DNA from 4 places in the Janthinobacterium sp. EB271-G4-3-2 genome. Region 1 is predicted to be linked to each of the others. Evidence: predicted binding sites of a transcription regulator. Region 1 holds the regulator's gene; each other region holds the start of a gene.

Evidence for each region. The regulator FNR, encoded in region 1, switches genes on or off when oxygen is low (the NO sensors DNR and NnrR bind a similar motif). The targets are predictions, from matches to a motif close to TTGATNNNNATCAA.
Region 2: the regulator FNR is predicted to act here: its motif matches at 4,091-4,104, upstream of IGS55_RS02635 (serine protein kinase).
Region 3: the regulator FNR is predicted to act here: its motif matches at 1,577-1,590, upstream of IGS55_RS08430 (universal stress protein).
Region 4: the regulator FNR is predicted to act here: its motif matches at 2,751-2,764, upstream of IGS55_RS15285 (OmpW/AlkL family protein).

The regions. Positions count from the first base shown of each region.
Region 1 is NZ_JACYMG010000004.1:63,233-68,445, forward strand. Features, by position in the region: gene ccoP (cytochrome-c oxidase, cbb3-type subunit III) at 1-95, shown strand, start outside; gene ccoG (cytochrome c oxidase accessory protein CcoG) at 100-1,482, shown strand; gene IGS55_RS10515 (FixH family protein) at 1,585-2,109, shown strand; gene fnr (fumarate/nitrate reduction transcriptional regulator Fnr) at 2,113-2,871, opposite strand; gene IGS55_RS10525 (response regulator) at 3,111-5,213, shown strand, end outside.
Region 2 is NZ_JACYMG010000001.1:628,992-634,204, forward strand. Features, by position in the region: gene IGS55_RS02625 (SpoVR family protein) at 1-732, opposite strand, end outside; gene IGS55_RS02630 (DUF444 family protein) at 729-1,946, opposite strand; gene IGS55_RS02635 (serine protein kinase) at 1,949-3,904, opposite strand; gene IGS55_RS02640 (S1 family peptidase) at 4,161-5,213, shown strand, end outside.
Region 3 is NZ_JACYMG010000003.1:129,562-134,774, forward strand. Features, by position in the region: gene IGS55_RS08420 (chemotaxis protein CheA) at 1-347, opposite strand, end outside; gene IGS55_RS08425 (protein phosphatase CheZ) at 347-1,204, opposite strand; gene IGS55_RS08430 (universal stress protein) at 1,672-2,139, shown strand; gene IGS55_RS08435 (response regulator) at 2,294-2,938, shown strand; gene IGS55_RS08440 (Crp/Fnr family transcriptional regulator) at 3,276-4,082, shown strand; gene hemP (hemin uptake protein HemP) at 4,334-4,531, shown strand; gene IGS55_RS08450 (hypothetical protein) at 4,617-4,943, shown strand; gene IGS55_RS08455 (DUF2325 domain-containing protein) at 4,982-5,213, shown strand, end outside.
Region 4 is NZ_JACYMG010000006.1:284,072-289,284, forward strand. Features, by position in the region: gene IGS55_RS15270 (methionine ABC transporter ATP-binding protein) at 1-469, shown strand, start outside; gene IGS55_RS15275 (methionine ABC transporter permease) at 462-1,136, shown strand; gene IGS55_RS15280 (MetQ/NlpA family ABC transporter substrate-binding protein) at 1,162-1,989, shown strand; gene IGS55_RS15285 (OmpW/AlkL family protein) at 2,068-2,685, opposite strand; gene fur (ferric iron uptake transcriptional regulator) at 3,043-3,483, shown strand; gene IGS55_RS15295 (MerR family transcriptional regulator) at 3,565-3,930, shown strand; gene IGS55_RS15300 (NAD(P)H-dependent oxidoreductase) at 3,990-4,580, shown strand; gene IGS55_RS15305 (SpoIIE family protein phosphatase) at 4,813-5,213, shown strand, end outside.

The DNA of each region.
Region 1 (5,213 bases):
TGCCGGCCTTCAGCGATTTCCTCGGCGAATCCAAGGTACACGTGCTGTCGGCGTATGTCTGGAGCCTGTCGAATCCCCAGACGCCCGTGAAATGATGTAATGGAACCTCAAGTCATCAAGATGTATGCGGCCCGCGAGCAGATCTACCCTCGCGAGGCCAAAGGACGCTACGCTACCTGGCGATGGGTATGCGTATGGCTTACCCAGCTCGCGTTCTACGGCTTGCCGTGGTTGACCTGGAATGGCAGGCAAGCCCTGCTGTTCGATTTGACCACGCGCAAGTTCTACATTTTCGGCGTCGTGCTGTGGCCCCAGGATTTCATCTATCTGGCGGCCCTGCTGATCATCTGTGCGTATTTGTTGTTCCTCGTCACGGCCATTGCCGGGCGGGTGTGGTGCGGGTTCTCTTGCCCGCAAACGGTATACACGGAAATCTTCCTGTGGGTCGAACGCCGCATCGAGGGCACGCGCAGCGCGCGCATGGCCCTCGACAAGCAGGGCCCTTCCGTGCGCAAGGCATTCAAGAAGACGGCCAAGCACCTGGTGTGGGGCGCCATCGCCCTGTGGACGGGCTTTACCTTTGTCGGCTACTTCACGCCGATCAAGGAACTGGCGCGCGAGGTGACCACCTTGAATTTCGGTCCCTGGGAATGGTTCTGGGTCTTGTTCTACAGCCTGGCAACCTACGGCAACGCGGGCTGGCTGCGCGAGCAGGTGTGCAAATACATGTGCCCCTACGCGCGCTTCCAGAGCGCCATGTTCGACCAGGACACCCTGATCATCACCTACGATGCCAAGCGCGGCGAACCACGCGGCGCCATGAGCAAGAAGGCCGGCAACAACGACAAGCTGGGCGATTGCATCGACTGTACACTGTGCGTGCAGGTGTGTCCGACCGGTATCGATATCCGCAACGGCCTGCAGTATGAATGCATCGGCTGCGCCGCCTGCGTCGATGCCTGCAACAGCGTGATGGACAAGGTCGAGCGGCCGCGTGGCCTGATACGCTACAGCACCGACCATGCGATGGAAAACAACTTCAATTCGAAGCAGATACGCCAGCGCGCCATGCGCCCGCGCGTCTTGATCTACACTTCCATCCTGGCCCTGATCATCATCGCCGTATGTACCTCGCTGGCCCTGCGCACCCCCCTGAAAATGGACGTGATCCGCGACCGCGGTTCGATGGGGCGCGAGGTGGAAGACGGCATGATCGAAAACGTCTACCGCCTGCAGATCATGAACACGTCCGAGCAAAGCCAGCACTTTAAAATCAGCGCTTCCGGCTTGCCGGGCCTGACCTTGCTGACGCGCGAAGAAGTGACCTTGCAGCCGACCGAAACGCTGGGCTGGCCGATCCGCCTGCGCGTACCGCACGGCGTGGGCGAGAAGGGGTCGAACAAGATTGCGATCGAATTGCAATCGCTGGACAATCCATCGCTGCATGTGCGTGAAAGCGCGGTCTTCATCGTGCCGCGTTAACAAGGAAAGGCGGACGGGGACCGGGTGCCCTCGCCGCCGCCACGAAGTTGCAGGAAGGCCGGTCCCCGCATGGGGGCTGGCCGTTTACACAGGAGAAATACCATGTCCGACAGTCTGAAACTGCAGCCTCCCGTTGCACCGTGGTACAAGCACCGCTGGCCATGGCTGCTGATGATCGGTCCCGGCCTGTCCGTGGTCGTCGGCAGCTTCATGGGCTATATCGCGTTTACGCAGCCCGACGCGCTGGTGGTGGGCGACTATTACAAGCAGGGCAAGGCGATCAACCAGGATTTGAAGCGCGACACGATCGCCAGCGACCTGGCCATGGATACGAGCCTGGCGTACGACGTCGCCGCAGCGCGCCTGACCGGTTCCGTGCACAGCTTCGGCAAGGCCTATCAGGGTCCGCTGCAGCTGCACCTGGCGCATGCGACCCTGCCTGAAAAAGATATCAAGCTGCTGGTGCGGCCCGATGCGGCCGGCAATTTCTCGGTGCCCCTGCCGATGCTCGAGCGCAGCCGCTGGCAAGTGCTGGTGGAAAACGACAAACGCGAGTGGCGCCTGTCCGGCATCTGGACCTGGCCCGTGCAGCGCAGCATCGCGCTGCATGCGGATGAAGAGTTATAAGCCTTACTTGCAGACGTCGGTACCGGCCGTAATGGCTTTCAGCTTGGCAGGCTGCAGGATCTCGATCTCGCGGTTCGAGACGCGCAGCCAGCCTTCCTTCTTGAATTTTGACAATAAACGGCTGACGCTCTCGATGGTCAGGCCCAGGTAGTTGCCGATTTCCTCGCGCGACATGCGCAGCTGGAATTTGCTGCTCGAATAGCCGCGCGCTTCGTAACGCGACGCCAGGTTGACGATGAAGGCGGCAAAGCGCTGCGTCGCCTGCATATTGCCCAGCAACAGCATGACGCTTTGCTCGCGCGTGATTTCCTGGCTCATCATGCGGTGGAAATGCCGCAGCAGGGTCGGCATATTGCCCAGCAATTGTTCCAGGCTGGAAAACGGGATTTCACACACTTCGCTGTCTTCGAGCGCCACCGCATTACAGTGGTGGCGGTCGGCGCTGATGGCGTCCATGCCCAGCAGTTCGCCGGCCATCTGGAAACCCGTCACCTGCTCCTCGCCGCCCGGATTGATCTGGTACGTCTTGAAGTGCCCCAGGCGGATCGCGTACAGGTTCTGGAACGAGTCGCCGATGCGGAACAGCGAGGCGCCGCGCACGATCTTGCGGCGGCGGCCGATGATCTGGTCCAGCCTGTCCATGTCGCCCATATCGAGGCCCATCGGCAGACACAATTGATGCATGCTGCAGGTCGAGCATCGCGCACGCAACGCTTCCACGGTCACTGTGGGCAAGGTTGGAGTGATTAGCGCTTCAGTCATGTCGGTACCTTTTAGAAAATGCAACAACAAGTTTACTGCATACCGGGTTGCCGTGTGCCAATTTCACCGCAATTTCGCTGAATAAACGACGTTCCGACTTTAATTATATGGCAACATCGTCAAAAGCCCATGCGGAGAGGGGCATTTGTGCGGCGGCGCTTGCCAAGCTGGGGTATTGATAGGAAAATTCCTGACAGCATTATCTGCCGCCTGTGCCGCCCGGTACTGAAAAGGAAATCATGAAGCCTCTCGGCATCAAAGCAAAAGTCGCGCTGGCCACCAGCCTGACCTCGATCGCCATGATCGCGCTGGTCACCATGATACAGGTGCAGCACATGCGCGACGACTTCACCCGAGTACTGCTGAGCCAGCAGTCGTCCCTGATCAGCCGCACCGCTGCCGAGCTCGACGACAAGCTGGGCATGCTGCTGCAGATCGTCACCCTGACGGCCAGGCAGCAGCCGCCGGAACTGATGGCCCAGCCAGCCCAATTGCGCGAATACTATTCGCGCCGCTCGATGCTGGTGCTGTTCGACGACGTGCTGGTGCTCGACGCGCATGGCGCCGTCGTGGCCGACATGCCGGAAGTGGCGGGGCGCACGGGCATCAACGTCGCCGAGCGCGAGTATTTCCAGACCGTGCTGCGCACGCGCCAGCCCATGATCACCGAACCGATGCTCGGCAAATCGAGCGGCATGCCCATCGTGCAGATGGTGGCGCCCGTGCTGGCCGCCGATGGCCAGGTGGCCGGCGTGGTGATCGGCGTGCTGCGCCTGTACAAGGACAATCTGCTGGGGCGTCTGCGCTCGGAAAAGATCGGCAAGAGCGGCTATTACTTCATCCTCACGCGCGGCGCCGTGCCGCGCTATGTGCTGCATCCCGATACCAGCCGTTTGCTGCAGCCGCGCCAGCCGAACGCCAACCTGACGACGACCCAGCTGCTGAAGGAAGATGGCGAAGGCAGCATGGTCAGCACCAACAGCCGCGGCATCACGGCCGTCAACAGCTTCAAGCGCCTGAAATCGGTGAACTGGCTGCTGGCCACCTCGCTGCCCTTGGCGGATGCCTTCGAACCGTTCGATGGCGTGCTGTACCGGCTGGTGCTGTGGAGCATCCTCGCTTCGCTGCTGGCCGCAGCCGTGCTGGGCTGGGTCACCGTGCGCCTGCTGTCGCCGCTGGTGCGCCTGCGCGACACCCTGCTGGCCCTGCGTACCAGCGGCAGCCGTTTCACCCCCGTGCCGGTGCAGCAGCGCGACGAGATCGGCGAACTGACGGAAGCGTTCAACGGCCTGATGAGCGAGCGCGACCGCCTGCAGCAGGAACTTGAATCGCGCGCGGCGGAACTGGAGCAGGAACGCGACCGGGCCGAGGCCGCCAACCGCGCGAAGAGCGATTTCGTGGCCAACATGAGCCATGAAATCCGCACGCCCCTCAATGCCGTGCTGGGCATGGTGTATTTGCTGGGCAATACCAAGCTCGATACGGAACAGCGCAAGTATCTGACCATGGTGCGCGTGGCGGGCCAGTCGCTGCTGGGCATCCTCAACGACGTGCTCGATTATTCGAAGATCGAGGCACGCCGCATGGAACTGTCGCCCGTCGAATTCGACCTCGACGAAGTCATGAATACCCTGGCCACGACGATGACGATGAATGCGGGCGAAAAGGAACTGGAACTGGCCATCTCCGTCGAGCCCGACGTGCCGCGGCGCCTCGTGGGCGACACCCAGCGCCTGCAGCAAATCCTCGTCAACCTGGCCGGCAACGCCATCAAATTTACCGAGAGCGGCGAAGTGGTGGTGGCCGTCAGCCTGGCCGAGAGCGAGAACGGCCGCGCCTGGCTGCGCTTCGAAGTGCGCGACACGGGCATCGGCATGACGGAACTGCAGCAACAACAACTGTTTGCCGCGTTTTCACAGGGCGACCAGAGCATCACGCGGCGCTTCGGCGGCACGGGCCTGGGCCTGGCCATCAGCAAGCAGCTGATCCACATGATGGGCGGCGACATCGCCGTCGCCAGCAGCGAAGGCAAGGGCAGCCGCTTCTGGTTCAGCGTGCCGTTCGAGATGCTGGCGCAGCCGGCCGAAACGCGGCGCACGCCCACGCTGGGCCAGCTGCGCCTGCTGGTGGCGGACGATAACCGCACCACGCGCGAACTGATCGTCAAGCTGATCGAGGCGTGGGGGTGGCTGGCCGATGAAGTCGACTCCGGCTTTGCCGCCATCGAACTGTACCGCGAACGCCTGGCGCAGCAGCAGCCGTACGACGTGGTGCTGGCCGACTGGCACATGCCCGTCATGGACGGCCTGGCCACGGCGAAGGCCATCCGCCAGGCGGCCAGC
Region 2 (5,213 bases), on a different contig from region 1:
AATGAACCACAGCAAGTCGTATTCGGGCTGCGGCGGCACGAGCGGGCGCTGCGCCAGCCGTGCCCGCGCCGCCTCGTGCGCCGCCAGCGCGGCCGCTTCACCGGGCAAGCGCTGGTAACGCCGCGTAAACGGATCCGCAAAAGGATCGTTTGCGCCAGCCCCGTCTTGCGTGCCGGCCACACCGGCTGGCCCGGATAGCGCGGCATAGGGCGGGCGGTGCAGCTCGGCGTGGATGTCCACGTGCTGCTCCAGCGCCAGTGCGGCGTCGAGCACGGCTTCCACCTGCTCCTGTCCGTGCCGTTGCAGCGCCATTTCGAGACTCTGCGCCCGCGCCGCGCTTTGTTCCAGGATGTGCTGGCCGGCCATGGCGCCGAAACGCAGAAACAGGGCATTGCGGCTGGCGAAGTCGGCGTGGCCCAGCACGTGGGCCGTGACGAGGGTGTTTTCGGCCACGGAATTGTGCTCGGCCATGTAGGCATGGCAAGGGTCGCCGGGAAACATGACTTCGAACATATGCGAGTTGCCCATCTTTTGATGCACGAGCTGGTGGATGTAGCGCACGCCGAACGACCAGTGGCGCATGCGCACGGGCAAGCCATAGATGGCGATCTCGGCCATGAAGCTGTCCGGCACCAGCTCGAACTCGACGGGCGCAAACTCCAGTCCCATTTCCCGCGCCAGCGCTTCGATGCGCGCCGCGTAGCCGTCCAGGTTGGCTGTGTCAGGCGTCATGCCGTGTCCTCCGTATCGGCCGCCTCGTGCTGGAAAAAGGTGCGGATGGCCGCCCAGATATCGTCATTCCTGCTGAGGATGCTGCTGTGCAAGGGCAAGCCGCGCCGTTCCTGCTCGGCAAACAAGCTGTGCATTTCCGTTTCCAGGCTGCGCGGCACGCCGGGCACGGTTTCCACATAGCCCATATAGTTGAGCAAGGCGGCCAGTTCACCGAGGGCCAGGCTGGTCGCCCCCCGGTCTTCGCTGAAATTCTCGCCATCGGAGGCATAGAACAGATAGGCGTTGTAGCGGCCCGGCGCATAGTGTTCCTGCAGCAGCTCGCGGCTCAGGCGAAAGGCGGTGGAAGCCATGGTGCCGCCCATGCCATTGACCTGGAAGAACTCGGCTTCGGAAAATTCCCAGGCCCGCGTCGTATGGGCGATGAAGCGCGTTTCCACGCGCGCATACCTGCGGCGCAAGCCCTGCAAGGCAAAGAAAAAGAAGGATTTGGCCAGCTTGCGCTCGGTCTGCGCCATGCTGGCCGACACGTCCAGCACGAAAAACACGACGGCATTCGTGCTGGGCCGGGGCAGTGGCTGCACCTGGCGGTAGCGCAAGTCCTCATTGGTGAAAGGCACGGGTTGCGCTTGCAGGGCGCGCCGCTTGATCGCTGCCTTGACGGTGCGCCGCCGGTCCAGCCGCGAACGGGCGCCATGTCGGTCCAGGCCGCTACGCACGAGCCGTACGTCGTCGATAGCGCCCAGGTGGCGCGGTTTCAGGTGCGGCAGCTCGAAAGCGTCCCACAGCCAGTCGAGTATGTCGTCGATGGCAAACTCGAGCAGCAGGCGCACGGCCCCCTCGCCATCGCCGCCTTCGCCTTGCGTTCCTGTCCCGCCCGTGGCGCCGGGACGGGCCGCGCGCAGGATATCGCCGGGCTGGCCGTCACCCTGGCCCGCGCCCACGCTGTTGCGCGCGGGCGCCAGGCGGAAACGCGCATGTTCGAGCAGGTGCATGGGTACTTGCACCGTGCGCTGCTGCGGGCCGCCGATCAGGTCAGGCGTGGCGATCAGCTCGGGCAAGTACGCCTGCACGGCGTCGCGCACTTTCTGGTTGTGGCGCAGCCAGTCGCGCGCGCCGCGCGAGAACAGCCCGTACCAGGGTTGGGCAAGGGCCGGCGCGGACGATCCCACAGGGTTATCGTGCTTGCCGCTGCCTGGCGAGGTCGTGGCGGCCATGGTTATTCCTGCGCCAGCAAGGTGGTCACGTAGTTGAGCGCTTCGCGCGCGCTGTGGGCGTCATAGCCATATTCGTCGACCAGGCGCTGCTCGACGGCGGAGATCCTGGCCCGCACGTCGTCATCGGGCCGCTTGGCCGAGCCCACCAGGCGCAGCACGTCGCGCCGCTGCTCGAACAGATATTGCTGGACGGCGTCGTGCAGTTGCGCATGGCTGCCCAGGCCAAACGCCTCGCCCCGCTTGAAGGCGCTCATGGCCTTGCGTACCACTTCTTGGCGGAACGATTGCTTGCCCGAGTCGCTGATGTGGATTTTCTCTTCCACGGCGCGCAGGAAGCGCTCGTCGGGACGGCGTTCTTCGCTGGTAATGGGGTCGCGGATTTGACGATTGTCGAGCATGGCTTCGACTTCATCGAGATATTTGTTCAGCAAGTCTTGCGCTTCCTGCTCGAACGACACGAACAGGGCCTTGTGCACGTCGGCCTTGACCCAGCGGTTATAGAAATCCTTGCGCGTGAGCACCAGGTAATCGACCCACTTGCGCTTGCGCCGCGGTTCGATGCGCGCATCGTTTTCGATGCCGTCTTTCAGGGCCAGCAGCACGTCCATGGTGGACAGGCTGTTGCGCTGGGCGGAAATGATGGCGTGCGACAGGGCATTGATGACGAAACGGGGCGATACGCCCGACAGGCCCTCGTCGGGCGCCTTGTCGCGTTCGCGCAGGCGGCGGATGTCGGCATGCTGCAAGTCGTCGACGTCTTCGTCGGCGTATACGCGCAGTTTCTTGACCAGTTCGGCTTCCTTGTCGTCGCCCTCGGGCAAGCGGCTGAGGATGGCAAACACGGCCGCCGCATGCAGCACGTGCGGATCGAGGTGCACATCGCGGAAGGCGGGCGCGGCCGCCTGGATCAGCTTGCGGTATATGCGCGCTTCTTCGCGGTAATTGAGCGTATACGGCACTTGCACGATGACCATGCGGTCGAGCAAGGCCTCGTTTTCGCTTTCTTGCAGGAATTTGCGAAATTCGGCCAGATTCGTGTGCGCGAGGATGGTCTCGTCGAGGTAAATCAGGGGAAAGCGCGACACCTTGACATTTTTTTCCTGCGTCAGGGTTAGTAGTAAATAGAGGAATTCCCGCTTGACCTTGAGGATTTCGATCATTTCCAGCATGCCGCGGCTGGCCGCATACACGGCGCCGGACCACGACCAGGCGCGCGGATCGCCTTCGTCGCCGTACTGCGCCACTTTCGACAGGTCGACGGAACCCACGAGGTCGGCCAAGTCGGCCGTGGTGGGATCGTGCGGCGCATACGTGCCGATGCCGCAGCGGCCCGCTTCGGACAGGTGGATGCGCTCGACGGGCATGCGCAGGAAGTCGCCCGCATATTGTTCTTCCAGGCGGGCGCGGCAATGGGGGCACAGTTCGCCGTGCAGCTCGGCATCATAGCTGGCGCGAAAGTCGGCGCGCATGCTGTGCGGCACCAGATGCAGCGGCGATTCGTGCACGGGGCAGCCGGCGATGCCGTACAGCGCGCCTTCGCTGCTGTGGCTGTATTCTTCCAGCCCCCGCTTGAGCAGGATCACCATGGTCGACTTGCCGCCCGACGGCGGGCCCAGCAACAGCAGCATGCGCCGGCCCACTTCGGAGCCGGCGGCGGCCGCCTTGAAATAGGCGGCGACCCGGTCGATCGCCTCGTCGATGCCGAACAGCTCGTCGTCGAACAGGCGGCAGCGGAAACGTCCGGCATCGTCCGTCTGGCCGTTCCAGCGCATCATGTCCCACAGGTACTGGTGCGCGCTGCGTGTCAACAGGGCCACGCGGCCGGGCAGGATCTGCTCGATGAAGTCGGCAAAACTGCCGCGCCAGGGACTGATGCGGTGTTTTTCCGCCCAGGCCGCCATGCCGTGCATAAAACCGGCATGTTGGTCCGCAGGCGCGTCGTCGGATTGGCGTGTCATACCAGGGCTCGTCATTGTTCCCCCATCCATACCGTTGCTGCCGTGGAGCAGACCCAATTCCAGTCTGCCAGCCAAGTATACGGCGCCGCCTCTGCCCACACGCCTGATCTCGCTCAACCTTGACGAGGGAACTATTTTTATCCTCGCTGCCCCCGTTGGGCCAAGGCATCCGCGTGTCGGCACCATTCAATCCAGATCAATACCGGCCCGCGCGGCCAGCCCACACTGGTGTTTCGGAATGACCCACGAGGAGAGCATGATGATCGGCAACGAGAACGGTTTCAGCGCCCCGCCTGGCGGCAGCGGCAGGGGACAAAGCGCGGACGATGAAGAGGCCGTCGGCCAATTTGCCGTCCCCGGCGAAGACGACAATACGATCGAGAGCGCGTCCGTCTCGGACATGCCCGACGCCTTGAGCGGCGTCAGCATGGAATTGCTGGAAATCAAGCGCAGCATCGAAGACGGCATGCGCCAGTCCATCTCCCAGGCGGGCGGCGTGCGCGCGGCCGATGCCTTCAGCGACGGCGGCAATATCCAGGGCGTATCCATCGGCCTGGGCGAGGGCGCCAGCGACAGCTCGTCCGGCGAGCCGGGCTTGCCGGCCCTGACCCTGTACGTGGCCGAACCCACTTCCGTCGACCGCGCCAAGGCCGCCATCGTGGGCGCGATGGGCGTGCGCGCCGTGTCCAGCGACAGGGTGCCCGTCAATATCGTCGTCACGGGCGTGATCGATGCGCAGCCGCACCGTTTCCGCTTGCGCCCGGCGCCGGGCGGCGTGTCGGTCGGGCATTTCCGCATCACGGCCGGCACCATCGGCTGCCTGGCCGTCGGGCGCAGCGCGCCGCGCAATAGCCGCTTGATGATTCTTAGCAATAATCACGTGCTGGCCAATTCCAACGGCGGCGTGTTCAACGACTGCATCGTGCAGCCTGGCCCCATCGACGGCGGCCGCTGCCCGCAAGACCAGGTGGCCGTGCTCGAACGTTTCGTGCCCATCAATTTCAGCGGCGGCGTCAATTTCGTCGATTGCGCCACCGGCTGGGCCTGGCCAGACAGGGTGCGTCCCGAACTGGTCTATCTGAGCGGCGGCGTGCCCGCGTACTTCCGCATCAGCAATGCACTGGTGGCGCCCGCGCTGGGGATGATGGTCGGCAAGTCCGGCCGCACGACGCAATTGACGCAAGGCCGTATCACAGGCCTGGGCGCCACCATCAACGTCAATTACGGCGGCGGCAGGATCGCGCTGTTCCAGGACCAGATCGCCATCACGGGCGTGAGCGGGGCGTTCAGCGCGGGCGGCGATTCCGGC
Region 3 (5,213 bases), on a different contig from region 1:
TCTTCCGGCATGGCCGGCAAGCTTTCCGGCGCGGCGCCATTCGCCAGCTCCGTCAGCTGGCCGGCCACGAAACCGGACGCTTGCAGCGCCGCCTCGATGGCGATCGGGGTCACGGGCGCGGCGCCCGTGCGCAAGGCATCGAACAGGTTTTCCGTCAGATGGCAGGCCGCCACCAGCGCGGGCAAGCCCATGAAGCCGGCGCCGCCCTTGATGGTGTGGAAGGAACGAAACACGGCATTCAGTGTTTCCTTGTTGTCAGGATCGCGCTCGAGGCGCAACAAGTGCTCTTCAACATTAACCGCAAGATCCATCGCCTCAACGACGAAATCCTTGAGCATATCGTCCATTAGAATCCCAAATCCGCAAGAAGGTCGTCTACATTATCCTGGTCCAGCGCCACCGACGGCACGGACGGGCCCTGCATCAGCGGCACCGGCTTTTGCGCCAGTTTCTCGCGCACTTCGGCCGGTGCGTTGTCGCGCAGCAGCTGGGCCAGTTCGTTTTCCACCGTCTTGGTGATGTTGACCACTTTTTTGATCAGCTGGCCCGTGATGTCCTGGAAGTCCTGCGCCATCATGATTTCCAGCAAGCGCGCTTTCTCCGCTTCCGTTGCCTCGGCAACGGCTTGCGCGAACTGGCGCGAGTCGCCGGCCAGCGCCTTGAATTCTTCCAGGCTCAGCTTGCCGTCGAACAGGGCCGTCCAGCGGCCGTCCATGTCCTTGGCCTTCTTCGACAGCACATCCTGCGCCGGCATGCCTTCGTCGAGCGTGTTCAGAACCTTGTTGGCAGCCTGTTCCGTCAGGGTGGCGACATATTCCAGGCGGTCCTGGGCGTCGACGATCTGCGACGACGCTTCCGTCAATGCCTTGTCGTAGCCCAGTTCGCGCAGCGAATCGTGCAGCAGGCGCACGATGCCGCCCAGGCGCTCGAACATCGGCTTGTCGGACTGGTCGACGGGATCGGCCGCGTCGCCAGGCGCGTCGGCGCCGGCAGCGGGCGCCGCTTCCGGCGCGGCTGGCGTTTCTGCCGCGGCGGCTGCCGGCACGGCGGCGCTGGCCGACACGGAGTCGAACAGCGCGTCGAAATCGTCCTCCGCGATCACGGCGGGAGCGGGCGCGGCGGCAGGCGCGGGCTGAGCCGCGGCCGCACTTTGCGCAGATACTTCATCGAATAATGCGTCGAAATCATCAGCGGCGTTGGTCATATCCCTGCTTCTCCATAATTTGTCAAAATTCCGCCTGAACTGTGCGTTTTACAGACTGATACCCACAATTTCTCGATTAAGATGATTTGAGGCAATACCGCTGCGATGGTGCGAGTGTAGCAGGGCGCCGCCCTGTTGGTAAATCTCAAAACGCGCTTCCTGGTGCAAAGCTGGCCCACAAGAGCTTTTCCACCGGGAAATAAGTGTTCCTGCTGTTGTATTTTGAAATACTACCATTGGCGTGCGTGCAAGACCACGCGCCGTACAAGAAATCCTGCTTCCGGGCGCCCGCGCAACAGCGCAGTATGGACATCGTTACAGCTAAAACACGATCTTTCTGCCAATGTTGTCTATACTGAAGGTGCAGTTGTATTGATAATTATCAAGTCTTTACATGAATACAATGCTGCCGCCGCGTCTACAATAAGAGGCGTTGCGCGCGCTCAGTCATCGCCAAAGGACCTGCCATGTATAAGAAAATTCTGATCGCCACGGACGGCTCCACCGTCTCCAACTTGACGGCCTGTGCCGGCGTTGCCTTTGCCGAACAGATGCACGCCGACATCCTTGCCGTGTACGTGGCGCCCGAATACCAGTACCCGGTATACATCGAGATCATTCCGCCAAGCTACCCCAGCGAGGAGGAATATCGCATCGCCATGCGCAAGGCGGGCGCCGACCACTGGCAGCCCATCCTCGACGCAGCCGCCAAGCGGGGTCTGGAAGCGACGGGCTTGACGGCCTTTTCCGACAGCCCCGCCCTGAAAATCGTGGAAGTGGCGCAATTGCAGCATTGCGACCTGATTTTCATGGGCTCGCATGGCCGTAGCGGCTGGGGGCAATTGCTGCTGGGCAGCGTCACCAACAAGGTGCTGTCGCACTCGAAATTGCCGGTACTCGTGCATAGGCTGATCAAGGAGCCACCGTCGGAATAAGGGGTCACATGGCCATGGAGGCCGCCGTTGCCGGCACATTAAGAAAAAGGCAAATTTCGGCCGCGTCAGTTAAAATGGCAACGTTTCTCGTTTCTCAACATTTGATTGTCCGGTGACGGACAGAGCAGATTTCACGCATCCAGATTGCCCGCCTATGATACGTATTGTGATTGCCGACGACCACACCATCATGCGAGAAGGATTGAAGCGCATCCTTGACGGCGCGCCGGACATCGATATCGTGGGTGAAGCCATCGACGGCTTTGAAGTACTCAACCACGTACGCCAGGGCGGTTTCGACCTGCTGCTGCTCGACCTGTCGATGCCGGGCCGCAGCGGCGTCGACCTGATCCGGCAAATCCGCAGCGAAGCGCCGAAGCTGGCCATCCTGATCCTCACCATGCATGAGGAGGAACAATATGCGGTGCGCGCCATCCGCGCCGGCGCGCAAGGCTATCTGACCAAGGAAAGCGCGGGTACCCAGCTCGTGGGCGCCATCCACAAGGTGGCGTCGGGACGTCCGTATATCAGCGCCGAGGTGGCGGAGCAACTCGTGCTCAACATCATGATGCCAAATGAAAGTTTGCTGCACAAACAGTTGTCGGACCGCGAGTTCGAAGTCTTTTCCCTGCTGGTGGCGGGCAAGTCGATCACGGAAATTGCCAACAATCTGCACCTGAGCGTCAAGACGGTGAGTACGCACAAGACGCGCATCATGCAAAAGATGGGCATGAGTTCGTTGTCGGAAATGGTCCAGTACGCCGTGGCGCACCGCCTCTTATCCCCCTTCAAGACTTGAGCACGGCGGCGCGCGCACGCGCGTCGACCGTAGGAACAATCCTACCTCAGCTACCACAGCTCCTACTGCCATATTCAGCCACTGCTGATATTAATTGGATACGGTTGTTGGCATACTGAAACCAGTAATCAAGTTGCTGGGAAGTTATTTCATCACACAGCAAGTCGTCAGCGAATTGAGCTTTATCTGCCTGGACGCGCGCCGCCCCTTCCCTGCCCGCCGTCCTGCGCACCCTGTTATTCAACTCTGAACTACCTGTCACCAGGAGATGAACATGCTGTCCACGCAAACGCCCGAAACCCGCGCCGCCTCCCCATCGCTGGCCCCCTCCTCCCCGATGGAAGCAGGGCGCCAGCGCCAGGGGCGGCTCTGGTCGAACCTGAAGGAGGTGTGCGACCTGCTGCATATCTCCAGCGCCTGCACCATCGCCGCCGACGAACTGCTGTTCCAGCATGTGCAATTCAAGACGGGCCAGCGCGTGCACACCATCGGCCAGCCGTTCGACACCCTGTACATCGTCAATTCGGGCTTCCTGAAAACCGTGCTCATCGATGAATTCGGCAATGAACAAGTACTGAGCTTTCCCATGAAGGGCGACATGCTGGGCGTTGACGGCATCCACTCGCGCCATTACTCCTCGGAAGCGGTGGCCCTATCCGACTGCGACCTGATCCTGCTGCCGTTCAAGAAGCTGACGGCGCTGGGACGTGTCCACCTGGAACTGGAAAACGTCATGTACGGCGTGATGAGCCGCGAACTGGTGCGCGAGCAGGCGATGATCGGCATGCTGGGCGCCTTGAGTGCCGAAGCCCGCGTGGCGCGCTTCCTCGTTTCGCTGGCCGACCGCTTCGCGCAGATGGGTTACTCGAGCAAGCTGTTCAACCTGCGCATGACGCGCCATGAAATCGGCAGCTACCTGGGCCTGACCCTGGAAACGGTGAGCCGCACCCTGTCCGCCTTCAATGAAATCGGCCTGATCTCGGTTGACCAGCGCACCATCGGCATCAAGGATCCGGACGCCCTGAAAACACTGCGCCGCCTGCCGCCTTCGCGCTCGCGCGCCAAGCAGCTGGCCGCCGCCAAGCTCAAGGCCGACACCACCGCCGCGGCGGCCGCCTCGGCCCAATTGCTGGCCACGATTTAACGCCATCCCGCTTTCTTCCAGCTTGGCACAGGCTTGACCCGGCCAAGGCGCGCACCGCCTTGCCGGGTCTTTTTTGCCGCCACCGCCCCTCCACGCCGCGCCAGCGGCCGCCTTTGAACGACCTCGTCGGCCAAGGCGTCGCGCTGCCATAAAAAAGCGCAGGTTCCACACAAATAAGCCTTGCTTTTCGGGCCACATTCAACAATAATGCAAATACGAATCATTCTCAACTGAGATAAAGAAAGCCCAACATGCAAAGCTCAAAACCAGCCTTGATCCAGGATGCCGCTACTGCCCACGTCCGTCCTCCCGTCAGCATGGCCCAGCCGGCGCGCCGCATCACCAGCGAAGCCCTGTTGCAGCAGGGCCGCGAAGTGGAGATTGAACACAGCGGCAAGATCTATCGCCTGCGCGTCACCCAATTGAACAAGCTGATCCTGACTGCCTGAAGCAGCACGGCAGCCAGTCACCACACTCGCCAGCCAGTCGCGCCCCGTGCGCGCAGCCAGCCAAACCACCGCACAGGAGTGTTTGATGGCGCACGACCGACCTTCCCCGATGTTTTCTTCCCCGCAAGGCCAACAGCCTGAGTTGCTGCTCTCGGCCGTGCTGCACCTGATGTCACACTATCATGCGGGCAGTCCCTGCGAGAAACTGGCCGGTGTCATCGAACGCCATCTGCAAGCGCTGGCCGGCTCGCCCGGCCTGAGTCCCGTGCTGCAAGCAACTTGCCAGCAACTGTCCCAGCAATGGGCCACCTTGGTGGCGCTGCACCAGCCCACGCCGCCGAAGACCACCTTGCTGGATCGCCTGGCACGCATGCTGAGCGCCAGGCGCCCCGCTTCGCCCCTGCCGCAATAGTTCTCTTCAACATTTCCACCGCCCAACAGGATACCGCCATGTGTGACAAAGACCAGTCCCTGCCCGTCATCAGCAATTGCGCCCACGCCGACACGGAAACGGCGGCGCTCGCTTCGCGCCGCCGCCGGCTGTGGGAACTGTCGCACACCTGCCATTGTCCGCTGGTCGGCGTGGGTTTGCCATTGGGCTACCTGCGCAAACTGGTAGGCAAGATGACGGGCGGACGCGTGCTGGCCGACGACTACGAAGTGCACGTGGGCGCCGTGACGG
Region 4 (5,213 bases), on a different contig from region 1:
TCCCCTGAAAATCCATGGCACGACCAAGGGCGAGCAGATCGCCGCCAGAGTCGAGGAATGCCTGGCGCTTGTCGGCCTGTCCGACAAGCTGCACAGCTATCCGGCGCAATTGTCCGGCGGGCAGAAGCAGCGCGTGGCGATTGCCCGCGCCCTGGCCAGCCATCCCGACGTGCTGCTGTGCGACGAGCCGACGTCCGCGCTGGACGCGGAAACGACGCGCGCCCTGCTCGACACCCTGCGCGACATCAATGCGCGCCTGGGTGTGACCATCGTCATCGTCAGCCATGAACTGTCGGTGCTGGGCGCCATCTGCAACCGCGTGGCCGTCGTGGAAAAAGGCGCCATCGCCGAACAATTCGATTTGAGCGACACGGCCACCCCGCGCAAGACGGCGCTGGGACGCGAGCTGGCGTATTACGGCACCGAGGCGTTTGAAGCCACCGCATGGAAGGATGCAACACATGTTTGAAGAATCGATCAATAACGTCATCAACCTGCTGCCGGAAATCTGGGTGGCGCTGGGCCAGACCATGACGATGCTGGGCATCGGTCTCACGGCCGCCATCCTGGTCGGCGGCCCGCTGGGCATCTTGCTGTTCCTCGTCTCGGAAGGCCAGTCGCTGGAAAACCGCCCGCTGTCGACGATTCTCGGCTGGCTGGTGAACACCGTGCGCAGCTTCCCGTTCATCATTTTGCTGGTCGCCCTGACGCCGTTTACGCGCATCATCGCGGGCACCTCGATCGGCCCGCTGGCGGCCAGCGTGCCGCTGTCGTTCGCCGCCATTCCCTACCTGGCACGCCTGGTGGAACAGAACCTGCGCGAAGTGCCGCGCGGCGTGATCGAAGCGGCGCACGCCATGGGCGCGTCGGAAATGCAGATCATCTTCCGCGTGCTGCTGGTCGAAGCGCGCTCCGGCCTCGTGCTGGCGCTGACCGTGCTGTCGATCAGCTTCCTGTCGTATTCAGCCGTGGCCGGCGTGGTGGGCGGCGGCGGCATCGGCGACCTGGCCATCCGTTACGGCTACTACCGCTTCGAGACGGACATCATGGTCGCCACCGTAGCCATCCTGATCGTGCTGGTGCAAACCATCCAGTTCGCCGGCACGCGCATCGCCAAGCGCCTCGACAAACGATAATTCAAATTCAGAAACAAGGACCTGCATGAACCACCTTCGCCGTAATTTGCTCCTGGCCGCCGCCAGCCTGGCCTTCGCCACCGCCGCCCACGCCAAGGACCCGAAAGAACTCGTCATCGGTACCAGCTCCGGCCCCTATTCGGACCAGCTGAAGCTGGGCATCAAGCCTATCCTGGAAAAACAGGGCTACAAGGTCAAGATCGTGGAATTCAACGACTATGTGCAGCCGAACTACGCGCTGGCCGAAGGGTCGCTGGACGCCAACGTGTTCCAGCACATCGTCTACCTGACCAAGTTCGCCACCGATAACAAGCTGCCATTGAGCTCATTGATCACCGTGCCGACCATGCCGATCGGCCTGTACGGCGGCAAGCAAAAAACGCTGGCCGACGTGAAGAACGGCGCCACCATCACCATGCCGAACGACCCGACCAACCAGGCGCGCGCGCTGGTGATGCTGGCCAAGATGGGCTGGATCAAGCTCAAACCGAACGTCGACCCGCTGCGCGCGTCCGAGCGCGACGTGCTGGACAACCCGAAGAAGCTGAAACTGGTGCCGCTGGAAGCGGCGCAGCTGCCACGTTCGCTGGCCGATGCCGACTACGCCTTTGTGAACGGTAACTTCGCCCTGGCCGCCGGCATGAAGCTGACCTCGGCCCTCGCCGTGGAAAAAATCTCGGACAGCTATATCAACCTGGTCGCCATCCGCACGGCCGACAAGGGTAAACCATGGGTGAAGGACCTGGAAGCGGCCTACCGCTCGCGCGCCTTCCTCGACGCGACGAACAAATACCTGGCCGGCTACGAAAAAACGGACTACCAGCTGGCGCTGGAAAAGACGCTGAAAAAATAAACGGCGTGCACCAAACGTAAAAAGGACGGCCAAGGCCGTCCTTTTTTATTGTCCGCGCCTTGCGGGCGCCATCACTATTTAGAAGCGGTAGCCCACGCCTACGCCGATCAGGACAGGATCAACCTTGACTTCGCTGATCTTGGCGCCGCCGGCCAGTACGTCGCTGCGGATCTGCACTTTCTTGATGTCGAAGTTCAGCGACCAGTTTTTGTCCAGTTTGTAATCGACACCGGCTTGCAGCGAGTAGCCCCAGCTGTCATGTTCCAGACGGCCGGCGCCGTTCAGCAATTTCACGTCCGAGATATTCGTGTAGTTGATGCCGGCACCCACGTAAGGGCTGAACTGTTTTTCAGGCATGAAGTGGTATTGCAGCGACAGGGTCGGCGGCAAATGCTTGAAGGTACCGATCTTCGTGCCGGACAAGGTGACGTCATGCTTTTGCGGATACGTCAGGATCAGCTCGGCAGCGATGTTCGGGGTGAAGAAATACGAAATATCAATTTCGGGAATCGTCTTGCTGCTGACATGGATCGTGTCCGATGCGCCAGTGCCAAAGACCGGCGTGGATTTGTTGGCCGGATCGAGGTGCACGGCGCGGGCACGGACCAGCCATGGGCTTTCCTGTGCCATTGCGTTGCCGGCGAATGCGCCGATGGCGGCCAGGACGATTGCTGCTGCAGTTGCGGACTTTTTCATTCTAGTTCCCTCTTTTTGTCGTTAAGTAACGCTGCGAAGTCTAAGAGTGCGCTGCAACAAAAACTTTGATCCACATCAAATAGTGCTAGATGGCATCACTAGAGGCATTTTTTCCTTTGCCCAGGTCAAGAAAATGCGGCAATGCAGCGTGACCGCTTGCATGGCCTCCATTTCGGCGCGCAATGCCGGCATATGTTGCCCGCCACGCAATCACTACTTGCGCCGATGTCACTGGTTGGCAGGTCAGCTAGCCAGCATAATATTTCCAGTTCGCACGATACAAATGAGAATAGTAATGATTATCATTTGCGATATAATGAATGACCTCGCTCAGCGATTACAAAAGGAATGGGAGACATGGATATATTGAGGGAACTGCGTGAATCGGGCTTGAAAGTGACCATCCCCCGCTTGCGGATTCTGCAGCTGTTTCAAGAAGGCACGATCAAGCACCTGAGCGCGGACGATGTCTACAAACTCTTGTTGGCCGAAAAGATCGACGTGGGCCTGGCTACCATCTACCGCGTGCTGATGCAATTTGCCGAAGCGGGCATTCTGTTTCGCCGCCACTTCGAATCGGGCCACGCCGTCTTCGAACTGAACGAAGGCCAGCACCACGACCACCTGGTCTGCACGGGCTGCGGCAAGGTCGACGAATTCGTCGATGAAGGCATCGAACTGCGCCAGAATGAAATCGCCGCCGAACGGGGCTTCGTGCTGCATGAGCATGCGCTGTCGCTGTACGGCACCTGCGCCGAATGCACGGCGAAGAAAGTCCCGCCGCGCAAAGCGTCCTGAGGCAGCACACAAGCTAGCGCCAGGCGGCCCGCCTGCGCTACACTGCGTGCGCCGTGACTCGATAAAAGGACAAGAACAAGCATGTACATCGGAGAAATCGCCCGCCTGGCGGGCACCTCGCCCAAGGCCTTGCGCCACTATGAAGCGCTGGGCTTGCTGGGCGACGTGCGCCGTTCCGGCGCCTATCGCGTCTACACGCAGCAAGACCTGGCGCAGGTCAAGCTGATACGCCAGGCGCAAGTCCTGGGCTTCCGCCTGGCCGAACTGCTGCCCGTCCTGGCCGGCGACGATACCGACTGGGCGGCCCTGTCGCGGCACATCGCCGCCAAGCGCGCGCAGGTACAGCGGGATATCGCCCGCCTGCGCCAGCTCGATGCGCAATTGGCCGACATCGACACGGAAATCGGCGACTGTCTGGCACGCCAGCGCGCACAAGAGGCCGCTTGACTCTGCCCCCAGGGGCAGGCTTTAGCATGCAAGCTCTTCTTTAACGGACAGCCTGCATCATGACCAAGACGACACCCAAGCGCATTTTGATACTCCTCGGCCACCCGTCCAGCGACAGCTTTTGCGCCGCCCTGGCCGATGCTTACGCCGCCACGGCCCGCAGCGAAGGCCACACCGTGCGCGAACTGCGCCTGGGCCAGCTCGATTTCGACCCCATCCTGCACGAAGGCTACCGCCAGGTGCAGCCGCTGGAAGCGGACTTGCTGGCGGCGCAGGAAGCCATCAGCTGGGCCGAACACCTGGTGTTCGCCTACCCGATCTGGTGGGGCGGCGCGCCGGCCCTGCTGAAGGGCTTTGTCGACCGCGTCTTCCTGCCCGGCTTTGCCTTCAAATATCGCCCGGGCAAGGCTTTCCCGGCGCAGCTGCTGTTGGGCCGCACGGCCCAGCTGCTGGTGACGATGGACACGCCGCCCTGGTATTTCCGCTGGGTCTACCACATGCCTGGCATCCACCAGCTGCGCAAGACGACGCTGGAATTTTGCGGCATCAAGCCCGTCAAGGTGGCCAGCTTCGGTCCCATTTTGAACGCCACCGAGCCGCAGCGCGCGCGCTGGCTGGAACAGGCGCAGGCGTTGGCCCGGCGCCTGTAAGTTGCTTGCCATGCAGCCATCTTGCATACGGTTTTGACAAGCTGGTAATCAAGCCGTCATATTCAAAGGCTACCATGATGATATTGCCTGTTTGTCAGTCGCCTTGCTCTCGCGACAACAAGGGTCCGACCGTCATCTAAAGGTAGCCGCTGTGGAGTTCAACGCTTCTCGATTGCATCTTCCCCGTTATCGCACGTCCGTGGCGCTTGATCTGTGCGTTCCCACGGAATCCGTGCAGGCCGACGCCAGCAACTTCGCCGTGCTGGAACTGTTCACGGAGCGGCGTGACATGATGAGCCTGCCCGTCACGGAGCGGCACAAGCCCATCGGATTAATCAGCCGCAACATCTTCATGTCGCAGATGTCCAAGCCCTTCTATCACGAGGTGTACGGCAAGAAGAGCTGCATCGCCTTCATGGACAAGGAACCGCTGATCGTCGACGGCGCCATGAGCATCGAAGACCTCACCTTCCGCGCCGTGGAAGCGGGCGAGAAGGCGCTGGCCGACGGCTTCATCATCACCGAGGATGGCGCGCTGGCCGGCGTCGGCTTCGGCTTGCAGCTGATGAACGTGGTCGCCACCATGCAGGCGGAAAAGAACCGGCAGATCATGCACAGCATCGATTACGCCAG